3 linked regions of the Salipiger abyssi genome follow. The protein of the gene in region 2 interacts with the protein of the main gene of each other region in a pairwise test. Links are inferred from orthologs where the notes say so. Each region holds a gene or a part of one and is shown on either strand. Other genes may lie near its edges. The genes, in order: ssb, recO and recR.

Evidence for each region.
Region 1: the proteins of recO (region 2) and ssb interact in binary tests that used the Escherichia coli proteins (3 or more experiments, as listed by UniProt). The link is inferred for Salipiger abyssi from one-to-one orthologs.
Region 3: the proteins of recO (region 2) and recR interact in binary tests that used the Escherichia coli proteins (3 or more experiments, as listed by UniProt). The link is inferred for Salipiger abyssi from one-to-one orthologs.

What each region holds. Positions count from the first base shown.
Region 1 is NZ_CP015093.1:3,705,871-3,715,068, reverse strand. Bases 6,145-9,019 are described here. They hold ssb (single-stranded DNA-binding protein), read left to right. Parts: upstream 6,145-7,258; coding sequence 7,259-7,780; downstream 7,781-9,019. Other genes in these bases: Ga0080574_RS21615 (sulfotransferase family 2 domain-containing protein), read right to left, coding at 9,013-9,019; Ga0080574_RS21620 (Ppx/GppA phosphatase family protein), read right to left, coding at 7,868-8,980; Ga0080574_RS21630 (lytic transglycosylase domain-containing protein), read right to left, coding at 6,433-7,050; Ga0080574_RS21635 (cytochrome-c peroxidase), read right to left, coding at 6,145-6,320. In the rest of the region: frr (ribosome recycling factor), read right to left, coding at 1-435; pyrH (UMP kinase), read right to left, coding at 639-1,367; tRNA (adenosine(37)-N6)-dimethylallyltransferase MiaA, read left to right, coding at 1,467-2,363; Ga0080574_RS21645 (helix-turn-helix domain-containing protein), read left to right, coding at 2,360-3,184; Ga0080574_RS21640 (ABC transporter substrate-binding protein), read left to right, coding at 3,278-4,939; more of Ga0080574_RS21635, read right to left, coding at 5,172-6,144; more of Ga0080574_RS21615, read right to left, coding at 9,020-9,198. UniProt on the Escherichia coli protein: Plays an important role in DNA replication, recombination and repair. Binds to ssDNA and to an array of partner proteins to recruit them to their sites of action during DNA metabolism. Acts as a sliding platform that migrates on DNA via reptation.
Region 2 is NZ_CP015093.1:2,316,498-2,325,685, forward strand. The notes cover bases 2,227-5,091. They hold recO (DNA repair protein RecO), read right to left. Parts: upstream 4,091-5,091; coding sequence 3,362-4,090; downstream 2,227-3,361. Other genes in these bases: Ga0080574_RS14755 (molybdenum cofactor biosynthesis protein MoaE), read right to left, coding at 2,227-2,391; moaD (molybdopterin converting factor subunit 1), read right to left, coding at 2,395-2,643; pgsA (CDP-diacylglycerol--glycerol-3-phosphate 3-phosphatidyltransferase), read right to left, coding at 2,640-3,305; Ga0080574_RS14775 (Pr6Pr family membrane protein), read left to right, coding at 4,146-4,742; Ga0080574_RS14780 (formate--tetrahydrofolate ligase), read left to right, coding at 4,852-5,091. Outside these bases: Ga0080574_RS14745 (ammonium transporter AmtB), read left to right, coding at 1-900; Ga0080574_RS14750 (FCD domain-containing protein), read right to left, coding at 1,055-1,825; more of Ga0080574_RS14755, read right to left, coding at 1,933-2,226; more of Ga0080574_RS14780, read left to right, coding at 5,092-6,528; Ga0080574_RS14785 (chorismate mutase), read left to right, coding at 6,658-6,954; bifunctional methylenetetrahydrofolate dehydrogenase/methenyltetrahydrofolate cyclohydrolase FolD, read left to right, coding at 6,966-7,868; Ga0080574_RS14795 (PaaI family thioesterase), read right to left, coding at 7,921-8,328; ligase-associated DNA damage response endonuclease PdeM, read right to left, coding at 8,368-9,033; Ga0080574_RS14805 (ligase-associated DNA damage response DEXH box helicase), read right to left, coding at 9,124-9,188. UniProt on the Escherichia coli protein: Involved in DNA repair and RecF pathway recombination.
Region 3 is NZ_CP015093.1:750,719-759,971, reverse strand. The notes cover bases 3,272-6,201. They hold recR (recombination mediator RecR), read right to left. Parts: upstream 5,069-6,201; coding sequence 4,475-5,068; downstream 3,272-4,474. Other genes in these bases: Ga0080574_RS07210 (capsule polysaccharide biogenesis protein), read right to left, coding at 5,625-6,201; Ga0080574_RS07215 (YbaB/EbfC family nucleoid-associated protein), read right to left, coding at 5,185-5,529; Ga0080574_RS07225 (Dps family protein), read right to left, coding at 3,929-4,378; Ga0080574_RS07230 (DUF1013 domain-containing protein), read left to right, coding at 3,272-3,836. In the rest of the region: Ga0080574_RS07245 (AMP-binding protein), read right to left, coding at 1-1,238; Ga0080574_RS07240 (sulfotransferase family 2 domain-containing protein), read left to right, coding at 1,349-1,993; Ga0080574_RS07235 (ribonuclease T2 family protein), read right to left, coding at 2,294-2,917; more of Ga0080574_RS07230, read left to right, coding at 3,060-3,271; more of Ga0080574_RS07210, read right to left, coding at 6,202-7,655; Ga0080574_RS07205 (polysaccharide biosynthesis/export family protein), read right to left, coding at 7,658-8,809; Ga0080574_RS07200 (capsule polysaccharide biogenesis protein), read right to left, coding at 8,906-9,253. UniProt on the Escherichia coli protein: May play a role in DNA repair. It seems to be involved in an RecBC-independent recombinational process of DNA repair. It may act with RecF and RecO.

The sequences.
Region 1 (9,198 bases), 1.4 Mb from region 2 along the record:
GGCCTTCTTGATCTGGTCCATGCCATCGCGGCGCACGTTGCGAATCGCGACACGCGCGTGTTCGGCATATTGCCCGGCAACTTTGCCCAATTCGCGGCGGCGCTCCTCGTTCAGCTCGGGGATCGGCAGCATGATGATGGTGCCGTTGAGCTGCGGGTTGATGCCGAGCCCGCTCTCGCGGATCGCCTTCTCGACCTTGCCGACGAGCCCCTTGTCCCAGACATTGACCGTCACCATGCGCGGCTCGGGCACGTTCACCGTGCCGACCTGGTTGATCGGGGTCATCGCGCCATAGGCGTCGACCATCACCGGCTCCAGCATCGAGGCCGAGGCCCGCCCGGTGCGCAGCGAGGCGAATTCCGTGCGCAGGTTCGACATGGCGCCATCCATGCGGCGCTTGAGATCGTCGGTGTCGAGTTCGAAATCTTCTGACATGTTGGTCTTGCCCGCTCAGGTGTTTGTCGTTCCGCCCGCTTTCTAGGACAGGCGCGCCCGGATGTATAGCGCTTTGCCTCGGCTCCGCCGCCTCGCAGCGGGCAAGCGCGCAGCCCTTCACCCTTCATCTTTCTGAAAATACTCAAAAAACAACATCTGCCGAGGCACCGGCGCCGGGCCGGTGCCGCTACCGTCTCCGCTGCTCAGCCATGCACGGTGGTATAGGTGCCCTCGCCCGCCAGAATGCCCTTGAACCCGCCCGGCTCGTCGAGCGAGAACACGATGATCGGCAGGTGGTTGTCCCGCGCCAGCGCAATCGCCGAGGCGTCCATCACCTTGAGATGCTTGGCCAGCACGTCGTCATAGCTGATCTTGTCGAAGCGCACCGCGTCGTCATGCTTCATCGGGTCCTTGTCATAGACCCCGTCCACGCCGTTCTTGCCCATGAAGATCGCCTCGCAAGCCATCTCGTTGGCGCGCAGCGTCGCGGCGGTATCGGTGGTGAAATAGGGGTTGCCGGTGCCGGCGGCAAAGATGCAGACCCGCTTCTTCTCCAGGTGGCGGACCGCGCGGCGGCGGATATAGGGCTCGGCCACCTCGTCCATGCGAATGGCAGTGATCACCCGGGTGAAGACGCCATGCTCTTCCAGCGCCGACTGCATCGCCAGCGCGTTCATCACGGTGGCCAGCATGCCCATGTAATCGGCGGTGGTCCGCTCCATCCCCTGTGCCGAGCCCGCAAGCCCGCGAAAGATGTTGCCGCCGCCGATGACCATGCAGATCTCGACGCCCATGTCGTGCACCGATTTCACCTCGCGGGCGATGCGTTCCACGGTCGGCGGATGCAGCCCGTAGCCCTGGTCGCCCATCAGCGCCTCGCCCGAGATTTTCAGCAACACGCGCTTGAAGGTGGTCTGCGAGGTGTCGGTCATGTTGCGCTCCATCGGCGAGGGGGTCTAGGATCGGCGCCATATGTGGCGGAAAACCTCTGCGGCTGCAATGCCGCAGCGGAGGGCGCGAAGGAGGGCGCGGTGGCCGATATTCTGACCCGGCTGGCGCCCGATCCCCGGCGCCCGGTGCTGATCGCGGGACCGACCGCCAGCGGCAAATCCGCGCTCGCGCTGGAAATCGCGGAAAATCAGGGCGGTGTGATCGTCAATGCCGATGCGATCCAGGTGTTTTCCGACTGGAGGGTGCTGACCGCGCGGCCTTCGGAGGCCGAGGAATTGCGCGCACCGCACCGGCTTTACGGTCATGTGCCGGGCGATCATGCCTATTCGGTGGGCGAGTGGCTGCGCGATCTGGTGCCGCTGCTGGCGGGGCCGGAGCGGCCTATTATCGTCGGCGGCACCGGGCTCTATTTCACCGCGCTGACCGAGGGGCTGGCCGAGATCCCCGCCACCCCGCCGGAAATCCGCGCAGAGGCCATGGCGCGGCTCGAGGCCGGCGAGCTCGCGGCGATGGTGGCCGAACTCGACCCCGAGACCCGCGCCCGCATCGACCTGGCCAACCCCATGCGCGTGCAGCGCGCCTGGGAGGTGCTGCGCGCCACCGGGCGCGGCATTGCCGCCTGGCAGGCCGAGACGCCGCCGCCGCTGCTGCCGCTCGCCGAGGCGCAGCCCATCCTCTTCGATGCGCCCAAGGACTGGCTCGACACCCGCATCGAGACGCGGTTCCGCAAGATGCTGCGCAGCGGCGCGCTCGACGAGGCGCGGGCCAACCTCCCCGACTGGTCGCCCGCCCTGCCCTCGGCCAAGGCCATCGGCGCGGCGGAGCTGATGGCGCATCTGCGCGGCGAGATGCCACTGGACGAGGTCACCACCCGCGCCACCGTGCTCACACGGCAATTCGCCAAGCGCCAGCGCACCTGGTTCCGCGCCCGCATGAAGGGCTGGCCGACGCTCAGCCCGGCAGAGGTGGGCGCATGAGCGCCGCCGCCCAGACCGGGGCGCCGGCGCGCGTCGTCTCGCTGGGTCAGGTCTCGGGCTGGCAATACCGGCTGCTGCACGACCGGGCCGAGCATACGCTGCTCTGGCTGACGCGGGGCCAGGGCCGGGTGATCGTCGACGGCACGCGGCGCGGGCTCGGGCCGCATAATGCGCTCTTCCTGCCCGCCGGGACGCTGTTTTCGCTGGAGACCGGGCCGCAGAGCCTCGGCATGCTGATGCATTGCCCGGCAGGGCTCACCGGGTTTTTCCCCGGCGAGCCGCTGCATCTGCGCATCCGCGAGGGATTCGCCCAGGCCGAGCTCACCGCCGAGCTCGACGCGATGCTGCGCGAGGCGGGTCAGGGCCGCGCCATGCTGACCGAGGCGCTCGACGCGCATGCGCGGCTGGTCGCGGTCTGGCTGCACCGCCAGATCGCCGCCGGCACCCAGGACACGCGGCGCGACAGCGCCGGGCAGCGGCTGATGCGGCTCTTCAGCGGCGCGCTCTGTGCGGGATTCCGCAGCGACCGGGGGGTGTCGGATTACGCGGCGGCGCTCGGCGTCACCGCGACCCATCTCACCCGCACCGCCCGCGCCGCCTGCGGCATGACCGCCGCCGCCATGCTGGCCGAGCGCAAGCTGCACGAGGCGCACCGGCTGCTGAGCCATCCGGCGCCGCCGGTGAACCGCATCGCCAGCGATCTGGGCTTTCACAGCGCGCCCTATTTCACCCGCTTCATCCGCAGCCATACCGGCCTCTCGCCGACCGAGATCCGCCGCGGCACCCGCGCGTCCGGCAGCCGCGTCGCCCATCACCGCTGAGCGCCGCGCAAAACCCCTTGCCCCGAAAGCCCGATCCGGGCTTTCATCGGCGCGGGTGGCAGATCGGTCCTGCGTGGCCAGGAGGAGAACCGCATGACGCAACCGGAGATACACCCGGCCGCATCGCTCTATGCCCGCGAGCTGGCCGAGGGAAAGCTCGGCCGGCGCGAGTTCCTGACAAGGGTCACCGCGCTGGGGCTCGGGACCGCGAGCGCCTATGCGCTGGGCGGGCTCGCGGCGCCGGCCCGCGCGGAGGAGGCGCCGCAAGGGGCCGAGGACGCGGTGCTGCGGATCCAGACGGAGGTGCGCCCGCTCAAGGATCCGCGCACCGCCGACTGGTCGGAAATCGCCAATATCACCCGGGGCTGGCTGGAATATCTCGTCGAGTACAATCGCGACGGCAGCGTGCGCGGCATGCTTCTGGAGCGCTGGGAGGCCAATGACGACGCCACCGAGTACCGGCTGCATATCCGCCCCGGCGTGACCTGGAACACCGGCGAGCCTTTCACCGCCGCCGATGTCGCGCGCATGTTCCACTACTGGTGCGACCGCGATGCCGAGGGCAATTCCATGGCCGGGCGGCTGGCGGCGCTGGTCGACCGCGAGACCGGCAAGCTGCGCGACGGCGCGGTCACCGTCGAGGACGACCTGACCCTGCGCCTGCGCCTCGCCGCCCCGGATGTGGCGCTGATGGTGAACCTCGCCGATTATCCCGCCGCGGTGGTTCATGCCAGCCACAGCCCCGAGACCATGCTGGACACCCCCATCGGCACCGGCCCCTACCTGCCGGAAACCGTGCGGCCCGGCGAGCGCGCGGTGCTGGTGCGCAATCACGCCCATGACTGGTGGGGCGCACGGGCCGAGGGCTTTGGCGGCGCCACGCTGGAGCGCATCGAGTTTCTCGATTACGGCACCGATCCGGCAAGCTGGCTCGCTGCCGCCGAGCGCGGCGAGATCGACATGCTCTACGAGAATATCGGCGATTTCATCGCGCTGGGCGATCAGATCGGCTGGCAGCGCTCGGAGGTCTCTACAGGCTCCACAGTGGTGCTGCGCGCAAACCAGACCGCACTCGTGGATGGGCGCGCGCCCTATGCGGACCGCCGCGTCCGCAAGGCGCTGCAACTGGCCATCGACAATGAAATCTGTCTGGAGCTCGGCCATTCCGGCCTCGGCACCGTGGCGCAGAACCATCATGTCGCCCCGGTGCATCCCGATTACGCCGATATCGGCCCAACGGAATACGACCCCGCCGCCGCCCTGCCGCTGATGGAAGAGGCCGGGCTGGCAGCCTTCGAACACGAGCTGATCACGCTCGACGACGGGCTGACCATGCGCAGCGGCGATGCGGCGGCGGCAATGCTGCGCGATGCCGGGCTCAAGGTCCGCCGCACGGTGCTGCCCGGCTCACGCTTCTGGTCCGACTGGACGGCCTATCCGCTCTCGGTCACCGAGTGGAACCACCGCCCGCTCGGCATTCAGGTGCTGGCGCTGGCCTATCGCTCCGGCGAGCCCTGGAACGAGAGCGGCTATGCCAATCCCGCGTTCGACGCGCTGGTCGCCGAGGCGCTGACCGTCGCCGATGCCGAGACGCGCCGCGAGGTGATGGCGCGGATCGAACGGCTGTTGCAGGAGGATGCGGTGATCGTGCAGCCCTATTGGCGCTCGCTCTACCGCCATTTCCGGCCCGGCGTGACCGGCGCCGAGATGCATCCGTCCTTCGAGATCCATCTCTACAAGCTGGGCCTGTCGTGAGGCGGTAAACATCGTTCCAGCCAACCCTTTGACTTCCGCGCAACGGGAGCCGGGCCCAGCGGCTGCCCGTGGGGTGCCGCAATGGCCGCAGAATCCAGTACTTTATCCCCACCAAGTCCGAAAGACCTCGCAACTCAGCGCTGACGTCGCCAAAGCGGCAGCCCGCCCGGACGGGCAGCCGCTGGGCCCGGCGCCTTCGGCTTGATTCCGGGCCTGGGTGCGGGGATTTGGCCTACTCCTCCAGCAACCCCTCATAGCGCGCATCCGTCAGCGTCTCGAGAAACGCCACCAGCGCGTCGATGCGCTTGTCGTCGAGCGCCGGCCCCTCGGTCAGCTCCTCCATGGCGATGTTCTCGGCGATCTCCGGCGCGGCAAAGGGCTCCCCGGTCTCCGGGTTGATCTTCCGCGCCTCGTTGCGGGTGTTGTAGCTGTTGTAGAACAGGATGACCGTGCGCAGATCCTCGAACACGCCGTTATGCATGTAAGGCCCCGTCACCGCGACGTTGCGCAGCGTCGGCGTGCGGTAGCGCCCCGCGGTATCGGGCCTGTCCTCCACCCCGGGATTGGCGCGCAGCCCGGCATCGGCGATCTCGACCCCGTTGAGCGCGCGCAGATCGGTGTTCTCCGGCACCCCGAGATTGTAATAATGGTAGTCGGAGAAGGTCTCTTCCGGGTCGATGGCGCTGCGGCGCAGCTGATGGCACAGATTGCAGTTGGTGAATTGCTGCGAGAAGAACAGCAGCCGCCCCAGCTCTTCCTCCTGCGTCAGCTCTGCCTCGCCGCGCAGAAACCGGTCGTATTTCGAATCGAAGGGCGCAAATTCCGGCTGCCGTTCAAACGCCGCGATGGCGCGGGTCATGGCGTCATAGGCGGCCTCTTCATCCTCCAGCACGCCCTTGCCGAAGAGCGCCGGAAAGGCTGCCTGATATTCGGGCTTTTCGCGCAGCCGCGCCAGCACCGCGCCCTTGTCGGCCATGCCCATCTCGATCGGGTTGAGCGGCGGCCCGCCGGCCTGCTCCTCCAGCGTGGCGGCGCGCCCGTCATGAAAGAGCCCGCCCATCCATTGCCCGTCCTCATCCTGCCCGAAGGCCGGCGCATAGGCGGCATAGGTGGCGGTGGGCGCGTTGCGGTCGCCGAAAGAGCTGCCGTCATCGCCAGTCGAGGCGGCGCCACGCGGATCGGCAAAAGCAAAGGCCGGATCGTGACAGGTCGCGCAGCTCTGGGTGCGGTTCGCCGAGAGATCGGTGTCGAAGAACAACGCCTCGCCAAGTGCCTCGATGCTCTGCGGCGGCCCCGGCTCGGTCGAGCGCAGCGCCGTGGCGCTGAGCCCGGCGGTAAGCGCGGCAAGAACGGCGAGGCTGAGGATCGGGGCGGGTTTCATGCATGCGTCTCCAATTCGGGAGCAAGAATGCACGCCCTCCTATACCCCTCCTTGACCTCGGTCAATTTTTCAGAGGGTTTTAGTCGGAAATTGTGATCGACCGGGGGCGGCCTCAGCTGCCCCAGATGATCTTCACGTAGTTGCGGGTCTCGCGATAGGGCGGCACGCCGCCATGTTTCTCGACCGCGCCCGGCCCCGCGTTATAGGCGGCGAGCGCCAGCCGCCAGGAGCCGAATTTCGCATATTGCGCCTTGAGATAGCGCGCCCCGCCTTCGAGATTCTGCGCCGGGTCGTTGGGGTTCACCCCGAGCTGGCGGGCAGTGAAGGGCATGAGCTGCGCCAGCCCGATGGCGCCCTTGTGGGATTTTGCGCGCGGGTTGAAATTCGATTCCTGCTTCACCAGCCGCAAAAAGAGATCCTCGGGCACACCATGGCGCCGCGCCGCGACCCGGGCCATATCTGCGTAAGGCCCGTCATAGCGCCCGCGATAGACCGGCACGCGGCCCTCGTCGCCGCCCATCGGGCCCCATTTCGTCGGCGTGACCACCGACGGCGGCTGGAGCCGCACCGAGCTGCGATACTGTTCCGAAGCGCGCGTATCGAGAACGCTGGTCTGTTTGCGGAACAATTTGACCCGGTTCTTGGTTGAGATCGTATCCGCCTGTGCGGCCGTGGCAAAGATCCCGGCGCATAGCAGTGCCGGCAGCGCATGACGTTGCAGAACCCGCATGAGGTACCCAATCCTGTCCCTTTTTCCCTTCGCGCGACTATACAGACTGAGCAGGAATGTGCCAGCCTTTGCCCGAAGCGCGGGCAATCCGTCGCTTACCGCTTGTTAATCAAGTTTCCGGCAGGATGCGGTGGCGCAGCGGGACGGGGCTGTGTAAGGCTCGTCGAAACCCTGCGGGGAAAGAATCGGACGAGACAGCGAGGATGACATGGCCGGCTCTGTGAACAAGGTGATCCTGGTGGGCAATCTGGGCGCGGACCCGGAGGTGCGCACCTTCCAGAATGGCGGCAAGGTCTGCAACCTGCGCATCGCCACCTCCGAAAACTGGAAAGACCGCAACACCGGCGAGCGGCGCGAACGCACCGAATGGCATCAGGTGGCGATCTTCTCGGAACCGCTGGCGCGCATCGCCGAGCAATATCTGCGCAAAGGCTCCAAGGTCTATCTCGAAGGCCAGCTCGAAACGCGCAAATGGCAGGACCAGTCGGGTCAGGACCGCTACAGCACCGAAGTGGTGCTGCGCCCCTATCGCGGCGAGCTGACGCTGCTCGACAGCCGTGGCGGCGGTGGCGGCGGCGGTGATTTCGGTGGCTCGGGCGGCGGCTACAGCGGTGGCGGTAGCGGCGGCGGCGGTGGTTACGGCGGCGGTCGCGACGATTACTCGGGCGGCGGCGGCTCCGGCCCGTCGCGGGCGCCCTCGCGCGATCTCGACGACGAGATCCCGTTCTGAGCCAGACCACTCCGGCAAGATAAGAATGGCTCGGCGCTCCTCATGGAGCCCGGGCCTTTTCTTTTGCCTGACATGCGCCGGAGAGGCTCAGAGCGGCCCGTCCTCCAGCACGCCATCGGCGGACATCTGGGCATAAAGCAGCCCCTCGCGCAGCCCCCGGTCGGCGACCGACAGCCGGTCGGTCGGCCAGAGCCGCAGCAGCGCCTGGAGGATCGCCGCGCCGGACATGATCAGCGTCTGCCGGTCCTGGCCGATACGCGGATCGCGCCGCCGCCCCACCGGCCCCAGATCGAGATAGCGCTGGATCACCGCCTCGATCTGGTCCGACGACATGCGCAGCCCGTCCACCTTGGTGCGGTCGTAGCGCCGCAGCCCGAGATGCGAGGCCGCCACCGTGGTGACCGTGCCGCTGGTGCCGACGATCTGGAAGCCCTCGCGCGCCTGCACATCCTTGTAAGGGGCGAATTCCGAGAGCTGCTCTTCGAAGAACCAGCTCATCAGCGCATAGCGCGCCGCATCGTCCTCGACATCGGAGAACTGGTCGCGCAGCGTCGCCACCCCCAGCGGCACCGAGATCCAGTCGACCACCTTGGCCGCCGGAAACGGGCTTTCGGGCGGGTGAAAACCCGCATGCAGCCGCATGATCGCCGCCGGACGGTCGCGCCGGGGCACGGAAGAGAGGTCGATCCAGACCAGCTCGGTCGAGCCGCCGCCGATATCGACCACCAGAAGCTGCTCGGTCCGGGTCGAGACCAGCGGCGCGCAGGAAATCACCGCAAGCCGCGCCTCCTCCTCCGGCTGGATGATTTCGAGCGAGAGCCCGGTCTCGCGGCGCACCTGCCGGATGAAATCGCGCGCGTTCTGTGCCCGGCGGCAGGCCTCGGTCGCCACCAGCCGCATATGGGTCACATTATGCCGCCTGATCTTTTGCTGACAGACCCGCAGCGCGCCGATGGTGCGCGTCATCGAGGCACGCGAAAGCCGCCCGCTCCGCTCAAGGCCATGCCCGAGCTGAACGGATTTCGAGAATGAGTCGACCACATGGAATTGGCTGCCCTTTGGCTGGGCAATCAACATGCGGCAACTGTTCGTACCCAGATCCAGCGCGGCATAGAGCGCATTTGGATCGGGCGGTATCGGCGCGGGGCTCTCGACCGGTTTCGGGAAAGCGCCCGCACCTCTGGGACGCCTGGGCGCCATTTTCGTGCGCCTTTCCGAATTTTAAGTTGGCTCTAGGATACGCGGGGGCGCGGCACCGTGCAAGAGACATGCTGGTCCCGGGCGAAGGGATTGTCGAAGAAATCCGACAGATAGCCGTATTCGTCGTCGAGATAGTCGCGGATCGCCGCGTGGGTCTCGGGGCGCAGATCCGCCAGGCCGAGCCTCGCGGTGCTGGAATTCTCCTGCGCGATGTCGAC
Region 2 (9,188 bases):
TTCTGCGCCACCACCGCCTCGATCGTCTCGGGCACCCTGGCCGAGCGTATCAAGCTGTGGCCGTTCCTGGTGTTCGTCGTCATCCTGACCTCGATCATCTACCCGCTGCAAGCCTCCTGGAAATGGGGCGGCGGTTTCCTCGACGAAGCTGGCTTCCTCGATTTCGCTGGTTCGACCGTCGTGCACTCGGTGGGTGGCTGGGCCGCTCTGACCGGCGCCATCATCCTCGGACCGCGTCTCGGACGCTATGTCGACGGCCGCGTGGTTCCCTTCCCGGGCTCCAACCTGACCCTCGCTACCCTCGGGACGTTCATCCTTTGGCTGGGCTGGTTCGGCTTCAACGGCGGCTCGCAGCTTGCCATGGGCACCGTGGGTGACGTCGCCGACGTGTCGCGGATCTTTGCCAACACCAACACCGCAGCCGCGGGTGGTTCGGTCGCCGCTCTGATCATGACCCAGATCATGTACAAGAAGCCCGACCTCACCATGGTGCTGAACGGCGCGCTGGCCGGCCTCGTGTCGATCACCGCGGAACCGCTGACCCCGACCCTGGGCGCGGCCACCATCATCGGCGCGATCGGCGGCATCATCGTGGTCTTCGCGGTCCCGATGCTCGACAAGCTGAAGATCGACGACGTTGTCGGCGCCATCCCGGTCCACCTGGTCTGCGGCATCTGGGGCACCATCGCCGTGGCCTTCACCAACTCCGACGCCTCCTTCGCGACGCAGCTCTACGGCATCGTTGTGGTCGGCATCTTCACCATCATCGCCTCGGGCGTGGTGTGGTTCGTCCTCAAGCTGGTCATGGGCGGTATCCGTGTCAGCGAAGAGGAAGAGATCACCGGTCTCGACATGGGCGAGCTGGGCATGGAGGCCTATCCGGAATTCTCCAAAGGCTGATCTCCTCCTTCCTGTCAGCCTTTTGTGACCAACTGCCCGGGCGTTCGCGCCCGGGTTTTTTTGTGCGGTAAGCCGCGGATGCAGGAAGACGCGCGCGGGGCGCGGCCTCGGTCTTTGCGATCCGGAAACGGTGGGCGACGAGCGCCGGGAGGGCTCAGCCCCGGTGCTTCACCCGCTCATAGCGCTGTTTGGCGATGTCTTCGTCATGCTCGGCCTTGCGGTCGGCGGCCAGCGCCCGCTCGACATAGCTCAGATGCGCCTCTACGGCGGCGCGGGCGGCGGCGGCATCGCGGGCCTGAAGCGCCAGATTGATCGCGCGGTGCTGGTCGAGCAGCGCCTCGCGCGTGGTGCGCTGGCGGAACATCACCGAGCGGTTGTAGAACACCCCCTCGCGCAGAAGCTGATACATCGAGCGCATCATGTGCAGCATGATCACATTATGGCTGGCCTCGATGATCGCCAGGTGAAACTCCGCATCGAGCCGCGCCTCGTCCGCCGGGTTGCGCTTGCCATGCGCCGCTTCCATCTGCGCGAAGAGCGTATCTATCACCCTGAGGTCGGTATCCGTGCCATGCAGGGCGGCGCGTTCGGCAGCCATGCCCTCCATGTCGCGGCGAAAGCTGAGATAGTCGAAGACTGCCTCGTCATGGCGGGCAAAAAGCTGCACCAGCGTATCTGAAAAGGCAGAACCCAGCGCCTCGGTGACAAAGATCCCCGCGCCGGCGCGCGAGGTGAGCAACCCGCGTGCCTGAAGATCGGCCACCGCCTCGCGCAGCGAGGGGCGCGAGACGCCGAGCCGCTCGGCCAGCTCGCGCTCTGCCGGCAGCCGCTCGCCCGGGCGCAGGATGCCGCGCAGGATCAGCTCCTCGATCTGGCGCACCACGGCCGAGGCGAGTTTCTCCGATTGCACGGGACGGAAGGGCATGAGGCGCCTCTAGCTCTGCGAAATTGGTCAGATCATATGACCGCACGGGAGGCGGGACAAGTAGGGTGGGCAATCCTGCCCACCGCTCGCCCAGCTTCCCGCGACGCCTACCACCGCCGCAGCGCCGCCTCGTCCTCGTCCTTGGCCGCGACCCAGGACTGCGCCCCGCCGGCGCTTTCCTTCTTCCAGAAGGGGGCGCGGGACTTCAGGTAATCCATCAGGTATTCCGCCGCCTCGAACGCATCCTTGCGGTGTGGCGAGGCGGTCGCCACCATCATGATGCGCTCGCCCGGCGCCAGTTTGCCATGGCGGTGGATCACCAGCACCTCGCCCAGAGACCAGCGCGCCTGCGCCTCTGCGGCGATCTTGGCCAGCGCCTTTTCGGTCATGCCGGGGTAATGCTCGATCTCCATGCCGTCGAGCCCGCCGCTGACGTCGCGCACCACGCCGGTGAAGGTCACCACCGCGCCCATGTCGTTGCGGCCAGCGGCGAATGCGTCGGCTTCGGCGCCGAAATCGAACGGCGCCTCCTGCACCACGATGCGAATGCCGGCCTCCTCGCTCATGGCTCAGCCCCCGGTCATCGGCGGAAAGAACGCCACTTCGCGGGCACCGGCCAGCGGTGCGTCGAAATCGGTCAGCTCCTGGTCGACCGCGACGCGCAGCGCCGAGAGGTCGGAAAACGCCATGGCGTAGCGCTCTTCGCGGGCGCGCAGCTCGTCGACCAGCGCCGCGACGGTCTCGGCCCCGGTGTCGAGCCTTTCCTTCGGCAGCCCGATCCGCTCGCGGACCCAGGCGAAATACAGAACGTCGATCATCGCTCCTCCCGGAGATGCGGCAGGGCCTTCACGAAATAGTCCCAGCCGGTGATCAGGGTCAGCGTCGCCGCCACCCAGAGCAGCGTCAGCCCGATATGCCCGGCCCAGGTCATGCCCTGCTCCTTCCAGATCAGGCCATGAATATCCGCAGCCTCGCGGTTCAGGATCGCGCTCACCCGCTGCGGGTCGAGGTCGATGACGCTGACCGCAAGATAATGCTCGAAGACGCCCTGTGCAAACAGCACCGCGATGGCGACCATCTGAAAGGTGGTCTTCCACTTTGCCAGCTTGGTGACCTTCAGCGTGCCCGCCACGTCGCCGAGATACTCGCGCAGCCCGCTGACAAAGACCTCGCGGAAAAGGATGAAGGTCGCCGGCAGCACCAGCCAGGGCGACATCGAGGAATAGCCCACGATCACCATCAGCGCGATCACCACCATCGCCTTGTCGGCGATCGGATCGAGCATCGCGCCGAGCTTCGATTCCAGCGACCAGGCGCGCGCGATATAGCCGTCGAACCAGTCGGTCACGGCGGCGCCGATGAACAGCAGCAGCGCGAACCAGTCGGCGAGCGGCCGGGAGAAATACAGGAACATCACCGCCACGCCGGGAGCGGCAAGCAGGCGGAGCGCGGTGAGTGTGTTTGGAAGGGTCCAGCGCATGGGGGGATTGGTAACGCTCTTTTCCGGGGGAGGGAAGAGAGCCTGAACGCGACGGCTTAACGCGCCTGCCGTTCCAGCCGCTCGACAAACAGCGCGCGGGCGGCGGGCAGGGGGCGGTCGCGCAGCTCATGCGCAAGCTTGTGTTCGAGGAAATAGCCGGTGGTGGAGAGCGCCGTGACGATCTCGGCATCCGGCGCGTTGCCCTCGCCGCGCAGCACCGGCGGCAGCGGCAGCAGCCGCGCCGCCCAGTCGCCCGCGCCGATGGCCGAAACCGCCCGCCCGCTGCGCGGCGAGACGTAATCCAGCGGCTCGTTGATCCCGGTGACCGCGCAGGCGGAGAGATCGAGCCCGAATCCCATCTCCTCCAGCAGCGCCATTTCCCAGCGCAGATAGGCCAGTGGCCAGAGTTCGCGCTCGCCCAGTAGGTCGAGGAGCTGCTCGGAACGGGCATAGAGCGCCGGATGCGCCTCGCGCTCGGGCAGGCAGAAGGCCAGCAGCGCCACCACCGCGTTGAGCCCGGCGAGCGACAGCCGGTCGCTCATCGCGGTTGCCGCGCGCGAGCGCTGCGGCTCGACCGTATAGGCGCCCATGTGATCTTCGAGCCGCGCCCGCCAGGTCACGTCGAGCTGCGCGCCCGGTTGCAGCGAGGGCGCGACCTTGCGCGAGGCGCCGCCGCGCAGCACGCCCATATGCCGCCCGTGCCCGGCGGTGAAAACCTCCAGGATGGCCGAGCTTTCGCCATGCCTGCGAGCGGAAAGAAGAATGCCGGTGTCGCGCCAGTCCATGCGCGGACTATCGGACGGCTTGCCGCCGACGGCAAGCTGCGACAGGGTATCGCCGATGACCACCCGGACCCGCCTCTTCGCCCTTGTGATCGCGCTGCTGACCCTGGCGGCGCTGGCGGTGCAATTCACGGCCACCGCGCAGGCCAATCCACACTACACCCCGCCCGAGACGCTGTGGCGGCTGCTGCGCTATTTCACCATCCTCACCAATGCGCTGGTCGCCGGCACCTTCCTGTGGATGGCGGCGCGGGGCCGGATGGCCGGCGCCGCATGGCTCGGCGGTCTGGCGCTGTGGATCGGCATTGTGGGCGTGGTCTATCACCTGCTGCTGGCCAAACCGCTCACCGGGCTCGACGCACTGGCCGATCTCGGGTTGCACATGGTGACACCGGTGCTGACCGTGCTGTTCTGGATCTTTGCGGCTCCCAAGCACGGGCTGCGCCTCGGCACTGCGCTGGCCTGGATGCTTTGGCCGCTGGCCTATGTCGGTTACGCGCTGCTGCGCGGCCAGATCGAAGGCATCTACCCCTATTTCTTTGTCGATCCGACTGCGGTCGGCTGGCCCGGCGTGCTGCGCTGGTCGGGTCTGCTTTGTGCGGGGTTCGTCTCGGCAGGTGCTGTGCAGGTCGGGATTGCGCGGCTGCTGCGTTAGGGGGCGTGTCTGCCGCGCGGCGGAAAAAGGCCCGATTTGCATCTGTTGTCTCGCGCAAGCTTGCGGCATGGTCTCGGCGGAACGAACGGACTGAAGCAGGAGGTGCCCCGTGGCTGTCAAACCGGATATCGAGATCGCCCGCGAAGCCAGCAAACGGCCCATTCAGGAGATCGGCGCCAAGCTGGATATCGGCCCGGACCACCTGCTGCCCTATGGTCACGACAAGGCGAAGGTCGACCAGCGCTTTATCTCCGGCCTCTCCGACCGCCCGAATGGCCGGCTGATCCTGGTGACCGCGATCAACCCGACCCCGGCGGGCGAAGGCAAGACGACCACCACGGTCGGGCTCGGCGACGGGCTGTCGCGCATCGGCAAGAAGGCGGCGATCTGCATCCGCGAGGCCTCGCTCGGCCCGAATTTCGGCATGAAGGGCGGGGCCGCGGGTGGCGGCCATGCGCAGATCGTGCCGATGGAAGAGATGAACCTGCATTTCACCGGCGATTTCCACGCCATCACCAGCGCCCACAACCTGCTGGCGGCGATGATCGACAACCATATCTACTGGGGCAACGAGCAGGAGATCGACCTGCGCCGCGTGGTCTGGCGCCGGGTGCTCGACATGAACGACCGCGCCCTGCGCGATACCGTGACCTCGCTGGGCGGGGTCAGCAACGGCTTCCCGCGCGAGACCGGTTTCGACATCACCGTCGCCTCCGAGGTCATGGCGATCCTCTGCCTGGCCGAGGATCTGGCCGATCTGGAGCGCCGGCTGGGCGACATGATCGTCGCCTACAGGCGGGATCACTCGCCGGTCTTTGCCCGCGACATCGGCGCCGACGGGGCGATGACGGTGCTGCTCAAGGACGCGATGATGCCCAACCTCGTGCAGACGCTGGAGCATACGCCGGCCTTTGTGCATGGCGGGCCCTTCGCCAATATCGCCCATGGCTGCAACTCGGTCATCGCCACCAAGACGGCGCTGAAACTGGCCGATTACGTGGTGACCGAGGCAGGCTTCGGCGCCGATCTGGGGGCGGAGAAGTTCTTTGACATCAAGTGCCGCAAGGCCGGGCTTTCGCCCGATTGCGTGGTGCTGGTGGCAACGGTGCGGGCGCTCAAGATGAACGGCGGTGTCGGCAAGGACGATCTCGGCGCCGAGAATGTTGAGGCGGTCACCAGGGGCTGCGCCAATCTCGGGCGCCATATCCACAACCTCAAGGGCTTTGGCGTGCCGGTGGTGGTGGCGATCAACCATTTCACCGGCGATACCGAGGCCGAGATCGCGGCGGTGCAGGACTATGTGGCGGGGCAGGGCGCCGAGGCGCATCTCTGCACCCACTGGGCCAAGGGCTCGGCGGGCACCGAGGCGCTGGCCACCCGCGTCGCCGAGATCGCCGATGGCGGTGCCGCGCAGTTCGCGCCGCTCTATCCCGACGAGATGCCGCTCTGGCAGAAGATCGAGACCGTCGCCGAGCGGATCTATCACGCCCATGAGGCGACCGCCGACACCCGCATCCGCGAGCAGCTACACCAGTGGGAGGCGCAGGGCTATGGTCACCTGCCGGTCTGCATGGCCAAGACGCAATATTCCTTTTCCACCGATCCCAATCTGCGCGGCGCGCCCGAGGGCCATGTGGTGCCGGTGCGCGAGGTCCGGCTCTCGGCCGGGGCGGGATTCGTCGTGGCGATCTGCGGCGAGATCATGACCATGCCGGGCCTGCCCCGGCATCCCGCCGCCGAAAAGATCCGCCTCAATGCGGCGGGCGATATCGAGGGTCTGTTCTGATCGGTGCCACCGAAACGCTCATCGGAACGCATTTCCACGCTGCAAGGTCGCAAACGGCGCTCTCGGGGCGTTGAACATTGATACACCGGCGGGCATGAGAGCCTGAGCGGTCAGGTAAGGAGACACAGAATGCGCAACCCTGCGGATCTGGGTGACATGGCGGCGCTGCGCGCCGAAATCGACGCGACCGACAAGGCTCTGAGTGCGCTTCTGGGGCACCGCGCGCGGCTGATCTCGCGGGCGGCAGAGCTCAAGGCGGAGAACGGCTGGCCGGCGCGCATCGCCGACCGGGTGGACGAGGTGATCGCCAATGCGATGGCCCATGCCGAGGCCGAAGGCTACGACCCGGCGCTGGCGGAATCGCTCTGGCGGGAGCTGGTGGAATGGTCGATCCGGCGCGAAGAGACCGCGCTCGGGCGGGAATGAAGGAGAGGTCCATGACGGCCACGATCATCGACGGCAAGGCCTTCGCGGCCAATGTGCGGGAAAAGGTGGCGTCCCATGTGGCGCGGCTGAAGGAAGAGAACGGCATCACGCCGGGTCTTGCGGTGGTGCTGGTGGGCGAGGACCCCGCGAGCCAGGTCTATGTCCGCAACAAGGGCAAGCAGACCGTGGAATGCGGCATGCAGAGCTTTGAGCACAAGCTGCCGGCCGACACCCCCGAGGCCGACCTACTGGCGCTTGTCGCGCAGCTCAATGCCGATCCTGCGGTGCATGGCATCCTGGTGCAGCTGCCGCTGCCCGATCACATGAACGCGGATGCGGTGATCAATGCCATCGACCCGGCCAAGGATGTGGACGGGTTCCACATCTCCAATGTGGGCCTGCTGGGGACGGGGCAGAAGAGCATGGTGCCCTGCACTCCGCTCGGCTGTCTGATGATGCTGCGCGATGTGCATGGCTCGCTTTCCGGCATGAACGCGGTGGTGATCGGGCGCAGCAACATCGTCGGCAAGCCGATGGCGCAGCTCCTGCTGGGCGAAAGCTGCACGGTGACCATCGCGCATTCGCGGACGAAGGATCTCGCCGATGTGGTGCGCCGCGCCGATATCGTGGTGGCGGCGGTGGGCCGTCCGCAGATGGTGCCGGGCGACTGGATCAAGCCGGGCGCCACGGTGATCGACGTGGGCATCAACCGCATCGACGCGCCCGAGAAGGGCGAAGGCAAGACCCGTCTGGTGGGCGATTGCGACTACGACAGCTGCGCCGAGGTGGCCGGCGCGATCACCCCGGTGCCGGGTGGGGTGGGGCCGATGACCATCGCCTGCCTGCTGGCCAATACGGTCACCGCCTGCTGCCGCGCCAACGGTCTCGCCGAGCCCGAAGGTCTCACCGCCTGAGCACAGCGGTGGGCAGGATTGCCCACCCTACCGCCCCTTGTTGGCACAGGCATTATACGGGAACGGTGGTGCCGGTGAGCAGGGCGGCATGGGTCTCCCTGCCGTCCTTCACCGCGTAGACATCGGCGCTGACGATCACCAGCCGCCGCCCCGGCTTGATCACCCGCCCGCGGGCGATCAGCGTCTCTCCCACGGCGGGCGCCAGCAGGTGTACCTTCATCTCCGAGGTCACGACCTCCTTGTCCTCCGGCATCACCGAGAGCGCCGCATATCCCGCCGCGCTGTCGCCGATGGCAAAGGCCAGCGCCGCATGGGCATAGCCCAGCTGCTGTTGCAGATCGGGGCGGATCGCCGCCTCGATGCTGACGGCGCCGGGCGCGACCGAGACCAGCCGCGCGCCCAGCGTCATCATCATGTTCTGACGGGCGAAACTGGCCCTTATCCGTGTGTCGAGATCCATGACACGCACTCGATCACGGGCGCGTGGCGCTGGCAAGCCTCAGCCGCGCGGCATCGGGATCGCAACCGGCTGCGGCCCGGTCAGGATCGCCCGCGCCTCCGGCGCCATCAGCGCCCTCAGCGCCGCGTGATCGCTGCGCAGCCCGCCGGTATAGGCGCCATAGGCGGGCAGGATCAGCCGCGCGTGATCGACCAGGAAACAGGGCCGTGACAGGCTGCGCCCGCGCAGCCGCAGCCGCGCCTTGGGATGGTAATGCCCCGAGACCTCGCCCTCTGCCCCCGGCACCGCGATATGGCGGAACACCAGCGCTCCGAGCACCATCTCGGCGCGATGCGTGCCGCCCAGATCCACCGGGCCGGGATCGTGATTGCCCTCGATCCAGACCCAGTCGCGCCCCGCCATCAGCCGCGCGATCCACAGCCGCTCCTCCTCGGGCAGCGCCTCGGCGATGCCCTCCGCGTCGAAACTGTCGCCGAGGCAGATCACCCGGCGCGCGCCCGTCGCCACCAGATCCGCCTCCAGCCGCAGCAGCGTCTCGCGCGTCTCATAGGGCGGCAGCGCCGCGCCGCCCACCGCCGAAAGCCGCGCCGATTTGCCGAAATGCAGATCCGACACCACCAGCAACGCCTGCTCTGGCCAGTAAAGCCCGCCAGACCCCAGCGCCACCAGCTCTGCCCGCCGAAATCCGAATGCCAGCCCCGTCATCTGCTCCGACCCGGCTCTTTCATCTTTCCGATAAATACTCACGTCGCTCCACCCGCCAAAGGGCACAGCGCCGGGCAAATATCACACCGCTCAGCCATGCCCCGCCCCGATCTGCGCCAGCCCCGATTCGTCCAGAAGCGCCGTGATCTCCTCCT
Region 3 (9,253 bases), 1.6 Mb from region 2 along the record:
GCCTCGCGCGTGGCCTTGGGCGCCTTGAGATAGCCCTTCATCACGCCGTTGCCGCGATGCATGATCTCGCCCTTGGTCTCGCCGTCCATGGCGACGATGTTCATCTGCTCGTCCATGACGGTGACATGCTGCATGAAGGGCATGCCGACGCCCTGGCGTGCCTTCATCGCGGCGCGGTCACCGCCCTGCATGTGATCCCAGCTCCCCTGCCAGGCGCATTCCACATCCGGCCCGTAGGTCTCGGTCAGCCCGTAGACCTGGGTGACGTTGAAGCCCATGGTCTCGATCTTGGCGAGCGTGGCGGGGGCAGGGGGCGCGCCGGCGGTGAAGACTTCGACCACATGATCGAAGGCGCGCTTCTCCTCTGCCTTGGCGTTGACGATCATGTTCAGCACGATGGGCGCGCCGCCGAAATGGGTGACGCCCTCGTCGGCGATGGCGTCGTAGATATTATGTGCGGCGATGTCGCGGCAGCACACGACGGTGCCGCCCACGGCGGGCATCATCCAGGTGTGGCACCAGCCGTTGCAGTGAAAGAGCGGCACGATGGTCAGGTAGACCGGATGCAGCGTGATGCGCCAGCTCAGCACCTGGCCCATGGCGTTGAGATAGGCGCCGCGATGGTGATAGACCACGCCCTTGGGCCGCCCGGTGGTGCCGGAGGTGTAGTTGAGCGCGAGGCTCTCCCATTCGTCCTCGGGTAGGATCCAGGCGAAATCGGGATCGCCGGTGGCGAGGAAGTCCTCGTATTCCTGATATTCGCCCAGATGCGGCGCGCCGCCATGCGGGTCGGCGACCTCGATCACCGTGGGCGCCTCGGTCTCCATCATCTCGATGGCCTCGGCCAGATGCGGGATGAACTGCGGATCGCAGAGCACCACCTTGGCCTCGCCGTGATCGAGGATATAGGCGATGGTGTCGATATCGAGCCGGGTGTTGATCGTGTTCAGCACCGCGCCGCAGGCGGGCACGCCGAAATGCGCCTCGGCCTGGGCGGGGATGTTGGGCAGGATGGTGGCCACCACATCGCCGGGGGCGATGCCGATTTTCGTCAGCGCGGAGGCGAGCCGGGTGACGCGCTCGTAATACTCGGCATAGGTCTTGCGGTGCGGCCCGTAGACCACCGCCATGTGGTCGGGATAGACCTGTCTGGCGCGGATCAGGAAGGAGAGCGGAGTGAGCGGCACGAAATTCGCCGTGCATTTTCCCAGTCCGGTTTCATTGGCAAGCCAGCCCATGGCGTCCTCCCTCGATAGCTCGTGCCCCGGACTATGCGCAGTCGTGGCGATGTGGAAAAGCCCCGAATCGGGGATTTTCGTCTTCGAAACGTAGGGTTATTCTGGCGCCCATGATCATCTCTCCGGGCCGCCGCTATATCTTTGTGCATATCCCCAAGACCGGCGGCACCTCGATGGCAGCGGCGCTGGAGGCGCGGGCGCATCGCGACGATATCCTGATCGGCGATACGCCGAAAGCGCGCAGGCGGCGGGGGCGGGTGACGCGGCTTTCCGCCCGCGGACGGCTGTGGAAACATTCGACACTGGCGGATATCGACGGGGTGCTGAGCCCCGGGGAGATCGGCGCCCTGTTCACCTTCACGCTGGTGCGCAACCCGTGGGACAGGATGGTGAGCTATTACCACTGGCTGCAAACGCAGCGTTTCGAGCACACGGCGGTGCGGCTGGCGCAGGCGCTTGATTTCGCCGGGTTTCTCGCGCATCCGCAGATCGCCGCGAGCCTGAGCGCGGCCCCCTATGCCAGCTACATGCGTGATGTGACAGGGCGGGAGCGCGCGGATCTCTATCTGCGGCTCGAGCATCTGGAGGCGGATCTGGCGCCGCTGGAGGCGCATCTGGGCTTTCGCCCGGAGGTTGGACGCGAGAACGCCTCGGCGCGGGCGGAGGATTACCGGGGCTATTATACCGAGGCGACGGCGGCGTTGGTTGGGGCTTTTTGCGCCGAGGATATCGCCCGGTTCGGCTATGCGTTCTGAAAGCGTCGCGCCCGGCGCTGCGGGCGTTGCGCGGGCGGGCAGGGCGGTCTGCCTCCGGCGGGGATATTTGCAGCCAATGGAAGAGCCGGAAGAGGGAAGGCAGCCCGCCTTGCGTGGAGGCGGGCTGCCAGAAGCGCTGGGCTTCCACTGGCGCGGTCATCGGCGTCCCCGCCTGTACCGCATGACCGGTATCGCCGGTTAACCTTAATATTCGGTTTCTTTCCCGGATCTCATGTTTCCATTGGCCCAAAATATCCCGGGGAGTCCGAGGGGCTGGCCCCTCGAAAGCCGCCCGTGCCGTCAGCGCACCGGGTCGAGCAGTGCGTCGCGCAGGGTGCAGTCCTGCACCACGTCCTGCCCGCAGGGCACCGGCTCGAGCGATGTCGAGAGGCAGAGCCGCGCCTCCTGGATGCGGCCGGCCTTGCAGGTGATCGTCAGCATATCCGGCTCCAGCCCCGGATTGGCCTTGAGAAAGGCCTCCTCCACCAGCGCCGCCGGCAGGCTCACCGGGCTTTCCAGCTTGCGGAAGGCGGCGGGGCGGGTCACGGTCTCATAGGCGCGGCGTGAGAGGGCGAAATAGGTCTCGGCGCTCAGCCCCGAACAACTGCCGTGCTTTTTCCACTGATGCCAGGCGAGCCCCGCCGTGCCCATGATATCGGCCATCTCTGCCGTCATCGCCCGGCTGGGCGCGCGCTGCGAGCTCGGGCAATAGGAGGGGTAGCCGCGATGGTATTGCGGCCAGAGCCCGTGCAGGATCCAGCCGTGATCCTCCTCGCATTGCGGCGAGCGGCGCGCATCGCCTTCGAGCGCGCACCAGCTTGGCGACCAGCTCAGCGACATCACGTAATAATCGAACCTCCCCGCCGTCTCGCCCTCGGCGCGGGCCAGGGTGGCGGAGACGAGCAGCAGCAGAAACCAGCGCATTTTCTCTTCCCTCTTGGGTTTGTCACCACTATATAGCGGCCAAGTTCCCCGACAACGGTAGCCCGTCCCGGATCAAATCCGGGACCTCCCGGCCAGAAAATGGCTTGGGGGCGGGGAGGACGCATTGCAAGGAGATGGAACGATGGCCAAACTGCTGCACCCCAAGGCGACCGCCGTCTGGCTGGTCGACAACACCACGCTGACCTTCAAGCAGATCGCCGATTTCACCGGCATGCACGAGCTGGAAATCCAGGGCATCGCCGACGGTGACGTGGCTGCCGGGGTGAAGGGGTTCGACCCCGTGGGCAACAACCAGATCGAGCAGTCCGAGATCGACAAGGCAGAAAAGAACCCGCTGCACAAGCTCAAGCTGAAATACAACGCCGCCGCTGTCGACGAGGACAAGCGCCGCGGCCCGCGCTACACGCCGCTGTCGAAGCGTCAGGACCGTCCGAACGCGATCCTGTGGCTGGTGAAGTTCCACCCCGAGCTCAGCGACGGGCAGATCTCGAAACTGGTGGGCACCACCAAGCCCACCATCCAGTCGATCCGCGAGCGCACCCACTGGAACATCCAGAACATGCAGCCCATCGACCCGGTGGCGCTGGGGCTCTGCCGTCAGACCGAGCTTGACGCGGCGGTGGCCAAGGCGGCCAAGAAACTCGACGAGGTGATGACCGACGACGAGCGCCGCAAGCTGGTCTCGACCGAGCAGAGCCTTGGCATGGAGCCCGAGCCGCGCCTGCCCTCGGCCATCGAGGGGCTGGAGACCTTCTCGCTCTCCGATCCGCGCGGCGAGGACGACGAGGAAGAGAACAAGGGGCCGAGCGATTTCTCGGATGCCGACAGCTTCTTCAACCTGCCCTCGGGCGGCGATGACGACGACGAGGACGAAGACAGCGACGATCCGCGCCGCTGACGCAATCGTCATCGCCAGACGTACAAACGGCCCGGAGATGTCTCTCCGGGCCGTTTTTTGTTGTCCTGCCATATGCCGGCGGGCGTCGCGGTTCAGGCCAGCATTGCGCGCATCATCCAGGCGGCCTTGTCGTGCCATTCCAGCCGGTCGGTGAGCATGCCGGCGGTGACATCGTCGCCGGCGTCATCGGCCTGAGCGATTCCGGCGCGCAGGGTTTCGGCGACGGTCTCGTAATCCTTCACCGTTTCGCTCAGCATCTCGGTGGCGGAGAGCCGGCCTTCGGTTTCGCGCACGGTGGCCAGTTTCGCGAACTCGGCAGAGGTGCCGGGCGCGTAGGCCCCCAATGCACGGATGCGTTCGGCCAGCTCGTCGGAGGCCTCGGCCAGATCGGTATATTGCTCTTCGAACATGGCGTGCAGGGCCTGGAATTGCGGGCCTTCGACATTCCAGTGGAAGTTATGCGCTTTCATGTAGAGCATATGCGTGTCGGCCAGGGCGCGGGCGATGGCATCGACACAGAGGCGATTCGTATTGTCGAGCATGGCTGTTCTCCTTGTGGAAAATCTCATGCCGATACTTGCATGTGTCCGGTCCTACCGCCATGACGCAGGTCAAGCCGGCGACGCCGACGCGCGCGGTCAGAGCCGTTTGCGGGCGTTGAGCGCGGCGGTGATGGTGCCGTCATCGAGATAGTCGAGCTCGCCGCCGATGGGCACGCCCTGCGCCAACGAGCTTAGCGCCACCCGGTGCTCGAGCTGGTCGGCGATGTAATGCGCGGTGGTCTGGCCGTCGACCGTGGCGTTCAGCGCGAGGATGACCTCGGTGACGGATTCGGCGTCGATGCGGGTCACCATCTGCGGAATGCGCAGCTCTTCGGGGCCGACGGAATCGAGGGCAGAGAGCGTGCCGCCCAGCACATGGTAACGGCCCTTGAAGACGCCCGAGCGCTCCATCGCCCAGAGATCGGCGACATCCTCGACCACGCAGAGCTGACCGTTGCCGCGTTTCTCATCGGCGCAGATCGGGCAGATATCGGCGGTACCGACATTGCCGCAGTTGAGGCATTCGCGTGCCGTGCTGGCCACCGCCTGCATGGCGTCGGCCAGCGGTTGCAGAAGCAGCGCGCGCTTGCGGATGAGATGCAGCACCGCACGCCGGGCAGAGCGCGGCCCGAGGCCCGGAAGCCGGGCCATCAGCTCGATCAGCGCGTCGATTTCGGTGCGATCCGGCAAGCGGTCTGCCCTTTGGCAAGAGGCCCCGGCGCAAGGCCGGGGCGGGGTGTATCGCGTCCCGGGCGCGACCCGGGGCCTCGGCGGTTGTCCGAAGCGACAGGCTCCGGACCGTCGCCTCAGAACGGCAGCTTCATGTCGGCGGGCAGGCCCATCGCCTCGGTCAGCTTGCGCATTTCTTCCTCGGAGCGCTCCTGCGCCTTGGCCTGGGCGTCCTTGATCGCGGCGAGGATCAGATCCTCGACCACTTCCTTGTCGTCGGAATTGAAGATCGACGGGTCGATATCGAGCCCGCGCAGCTCGCCCTTGGCCGAGGCGGTGGCCTTGACCAGACCTGCGCCGGATTCGCCGGTCACTTCCATGGATTGCAGGTCTTCCTGAAGCTGGGCCATCTTGCCCTGCATCTCCTGCGCGGTCTTCATCATCTTGGCCATGTCGCCAAGACCGCCCAAACCTTTCAGCATGTCGTCTCTCCTGCGTTGCGGGCGCGGGGATCGCGGCCCTGGCGTTCCCGTCAGTATATCGCAGTCGCGGCGGCGATGAACAAGGGCGGCGCGGCTCAGCGGCGCCAGAGATGGGACTGGCTGGCAAAGAGCCCCTGGAGCTTCGACAGCGACCGGTTGACCGGGCCGGGGCGGGGCAGGGCGCCGGCCTCGAGCCGGTCGGCCACCACCTCGACCGGGCAGGGCAGGCCGGTCAGCGGATCGCGGTAGCGCGGATAGGCGATGAGCGTGGCATGCACGAGCCCCTCCAGCGAGGGGCGCGGCCCGGCGAGGCGGCGGGCGGGGACGGGGCCGAGATCGCGGGTCAGCCCCCAGCCGGCATAAAAGGGCGCGCCGAGCGTGGTGACCGGGATGCCGCGCAGCAGCGCCTCGAAGCCGGCGAGCGAGGTCAGGGTCCAGAGTTCGGCCACCTGCGGCAGCAGCGCGCCCATATCCGCCTGTGTAAGCGTGGCGTCGGCCCATCGCTCGGGCCGCTCGACCGCGCCGGGGCGGAGCCCGGCTTCGACATCCGGGTGCGGTTTCCAGAGCAGCACGGCGCCGGGGTTTTCGGCGCGGGCGCGGGCGAGGAGATCGGCGTTGCGCCGGATCTGCGGGCTGCCGAGCAGGATGGAGGCATCGTCCTCGACCTGGCCGGGCACCAGGATGCGGTGACCGTCGGGCAGGGCGGGCGGGGGGCCGGCGAGATTGTATTTGGTGAGCCCGCCGGCGACCAGTCGCTCGATGAGCCGGCGGGCGCGATCCTCTTCGTCGGGGCGAAGAGCCGCGCTCGCGGCGATGAGCTGCTCCAGCCGGGAAGGGCGGGTCGGGTCGTAATAGATGCCGAGATCGTCACTCACCAGCGACAGCGGCGGGATGAGCGCGGCGCCCAAGCCCTGCGAGCGCAGGAAGCCGTCCTCGACCCGCACCGCATCGGTTTCCTCTGCCTTGCTGGCCCAGATCATGCGGCGGCGGCCCTCCTCGGCCCGTTTCCGGGCCTCCTCGGCGCTTTTGGCAAAGATCACCGGCCTTTGGCCGCCGAAAAACCCCTGAAGCGGGCGGCGCTTCCAGAGCCGCATACCCTCGGCGACCCAGCCGTGACGGTCCTCGCGCCAGGCCCGCGCCTGCGCCTCCAAAGCGCCCAGCACGTCTTCGATCTCGCAACGCCGGTCGCGATAGGGATCGTACCAGACCGGGTAGAGGATCATCGCCGCCGCAAAGAGCTGCGCCCGGGTCAGCCGGCGCTGGCGGCGGGGCAGGGGCGCCTCGTCGTCGGTCAGCCCCCAGCCGGCATAGAAGGGCTGGCCGAAGACGCGCGGGCGATGACCGGCTAGGATCGCCTCGAACCCCATCTGCGAGGACACGGTATAGACCGCCACCGCACCGTCGAGCAGCGCCTGTGGCGAGATCGGATCGGTGCAGAGCGCCACCCGCCCCTGCGCGTCATCGGCGGTATAGTGTCCCGGACGGAAACCGGCCCGCGTTTCCGGATGGGTGCGCAGCAGGATGCGCTTGCCCGGGTTCTCTTCCTGCGCCCAGTAGAGCATCTCCAGAAACCGGTTGCGGTCGGCGCCCGAGGCGCGCACCGAGGCGTCCCCGGCGGTCTGGTCGACCACCAGCACATAGCCGGGCTCGGGCGCGGCTGCGTCCGGATCGGTGGCGGAATATTTCGACAGATGCGCCGCGCGCATCCGCGCCATGGCGCCGCGCGCGCGCTCCAGCAGCGCGTGATCGTCGAGCGGGTGGGTGGCGAGCAGCGTCTCCAGATCTGACGGCGCGCGCCCGTCGAAATGCACCCCCGTGCGGTCGAGCAGCAGCCCAAGCGGCGGCTCGCCGGCGCGGCCCGGGTGCAGCGAGCGCAGAAACGCGTCCTCGACCCGCAGCAGCGGCACGCCGTGCCGCGCCGCCATCGCCTCGCCGCGATGGGCATAGGGCGACTGGCCCCAGACACCAACCATGTCCCCCGACCCGGGCCGGCCCAGCGAAACGCGATAGCCCGCCAGCGCAAGGATGCGGCGCAGTCGGCGCTGGCGCAGGAAGCCGGCACTGTAGACATAAAGACGCCGGGGGGTGTCTCCCCCGGCGCCGCGCTGTCCCTCGGTGTCGTGCAGGGTCAGCCCCCGCTTCCCTGAACGGCGGTGGCAGTGGTGGCCAGCGTGCTGACCGCGCTCAGCGATCCGGTCAGAGACGAGATCGTCTTGCTCCACTGCGCATAGGGCGCTTCGGTGACATAGAGCGTGTCCTGATCGCGGATGACGAAATCGCGCGCCATGAACATGCCGTTGGGCTGGGTGAGATCGAGCACATAGACCATGCGCTGCGCTCCCACGAGATCGGAGCGGCCCAGCACCTGATTGGCGATCTCTGCCGGTTCGTTGCGGAACACGAAGACGCCGGTGGGATCGGCGGCGGTGGGCAGCAGCCCGCCGACCTGTGCGATCGCCTCGACGGCGGAAAGCGTCTGGCTCTCGAAGGGCACGCGGGCCTGCGCGCCGGTGGCGCCGAGCGAGGTGAAGGAACGGGTGTCCTCTTCGACGAGGATCTTGTCGCCGCCGCGCAGCGCAATGTCGAAGCTGGGATTGTCGTAGAGATCCTGGAACCAGATCTTTTCGGTCTGCTGGCCGCGGATCACCGAGATCTGGGCGATCTCGGGCGAGATGGTGATGCCGCCGGCGCGGGCGATCATCGAGGCCAGCGTGCGGGTGGGGCGCTCGATGGCATAGACCCCCTGGCCGCCCACGGCGCCGACGAGGCTCACGGTCGAGCCGTCGCCGGCGAGGCGGCGGACCTCGACCTGCGGATCCGGGGTCTGTTCGGAAAGCCGGTCGGTGATGATGCGGCGCACCGCTTCGGGCGAGTTCCCGGAGGCGCGGATGCGGCCGGCATAGGGCACGAAGATATAGCCCGAGCCGTCGACCTGCACCTCTTCGAGCACCGTGGCATTGGCGGCCTCGGCCACCAGCAGCCCGTCATCGACGTTTTCCCAGACCGTCAGGCCCAGTGTGTCGCCCGGGCGGATCGTGTCCGAGCCCATGACAGAGGCGCTGCGGAAGCCCTCGGTAAAGCCGAGGGCGGGTACGACGGCGGTGGCACGGGTCACGCGATCATTGACCGAGATCACAAAGGCGTCGCCTTCGCGCATCACCGAGCCTGCGAAGATTTCACGTTTGTTGGGGCCCGAACGCGGAAGGCCGCAGGATGCCAGAATGGACACCGCGGCCAGTAACGCGACGGACTTCACCCATCGGTTGGGGGAGTGTTTCACTGCTCGGTCTCCTCGACCTGTTCTTGTTCTGCCTCAGGTTTTTTCGGTAACCTATCGGAATCCGGCTGCAAAATCCAGCGCGGCGGGCAGAAACCCTCAGTGGACCAGACGCAACTGTTGCCGTGGGGCCGCGGTGCCGTGACGCAGTGCGTCATAAGGATCGTCTGACGCGAGCATCATGTCGACCACCAGCCGCAGCAGCTGGCGGCGCCCGCGAGAGGAGTAGAAACCGCCGGGAACCTGACTGGTTTCAAGCAGATAGCGGCGGTAATCGCGATAGGCGCGGTTGTCGGGCCGGGCGGGCTGCGCGAAGAAGGCGGGCAGCGGCTGGTCGGAAACGAATTCCGGCTTGGCATAGACCGCATTGCCGAAGAGTTTCAGCGGAATCCCGCGCCACAGCACCTGCTGACCGGCGGTGGAATTGACCGTGACGGCGGTGCGGGC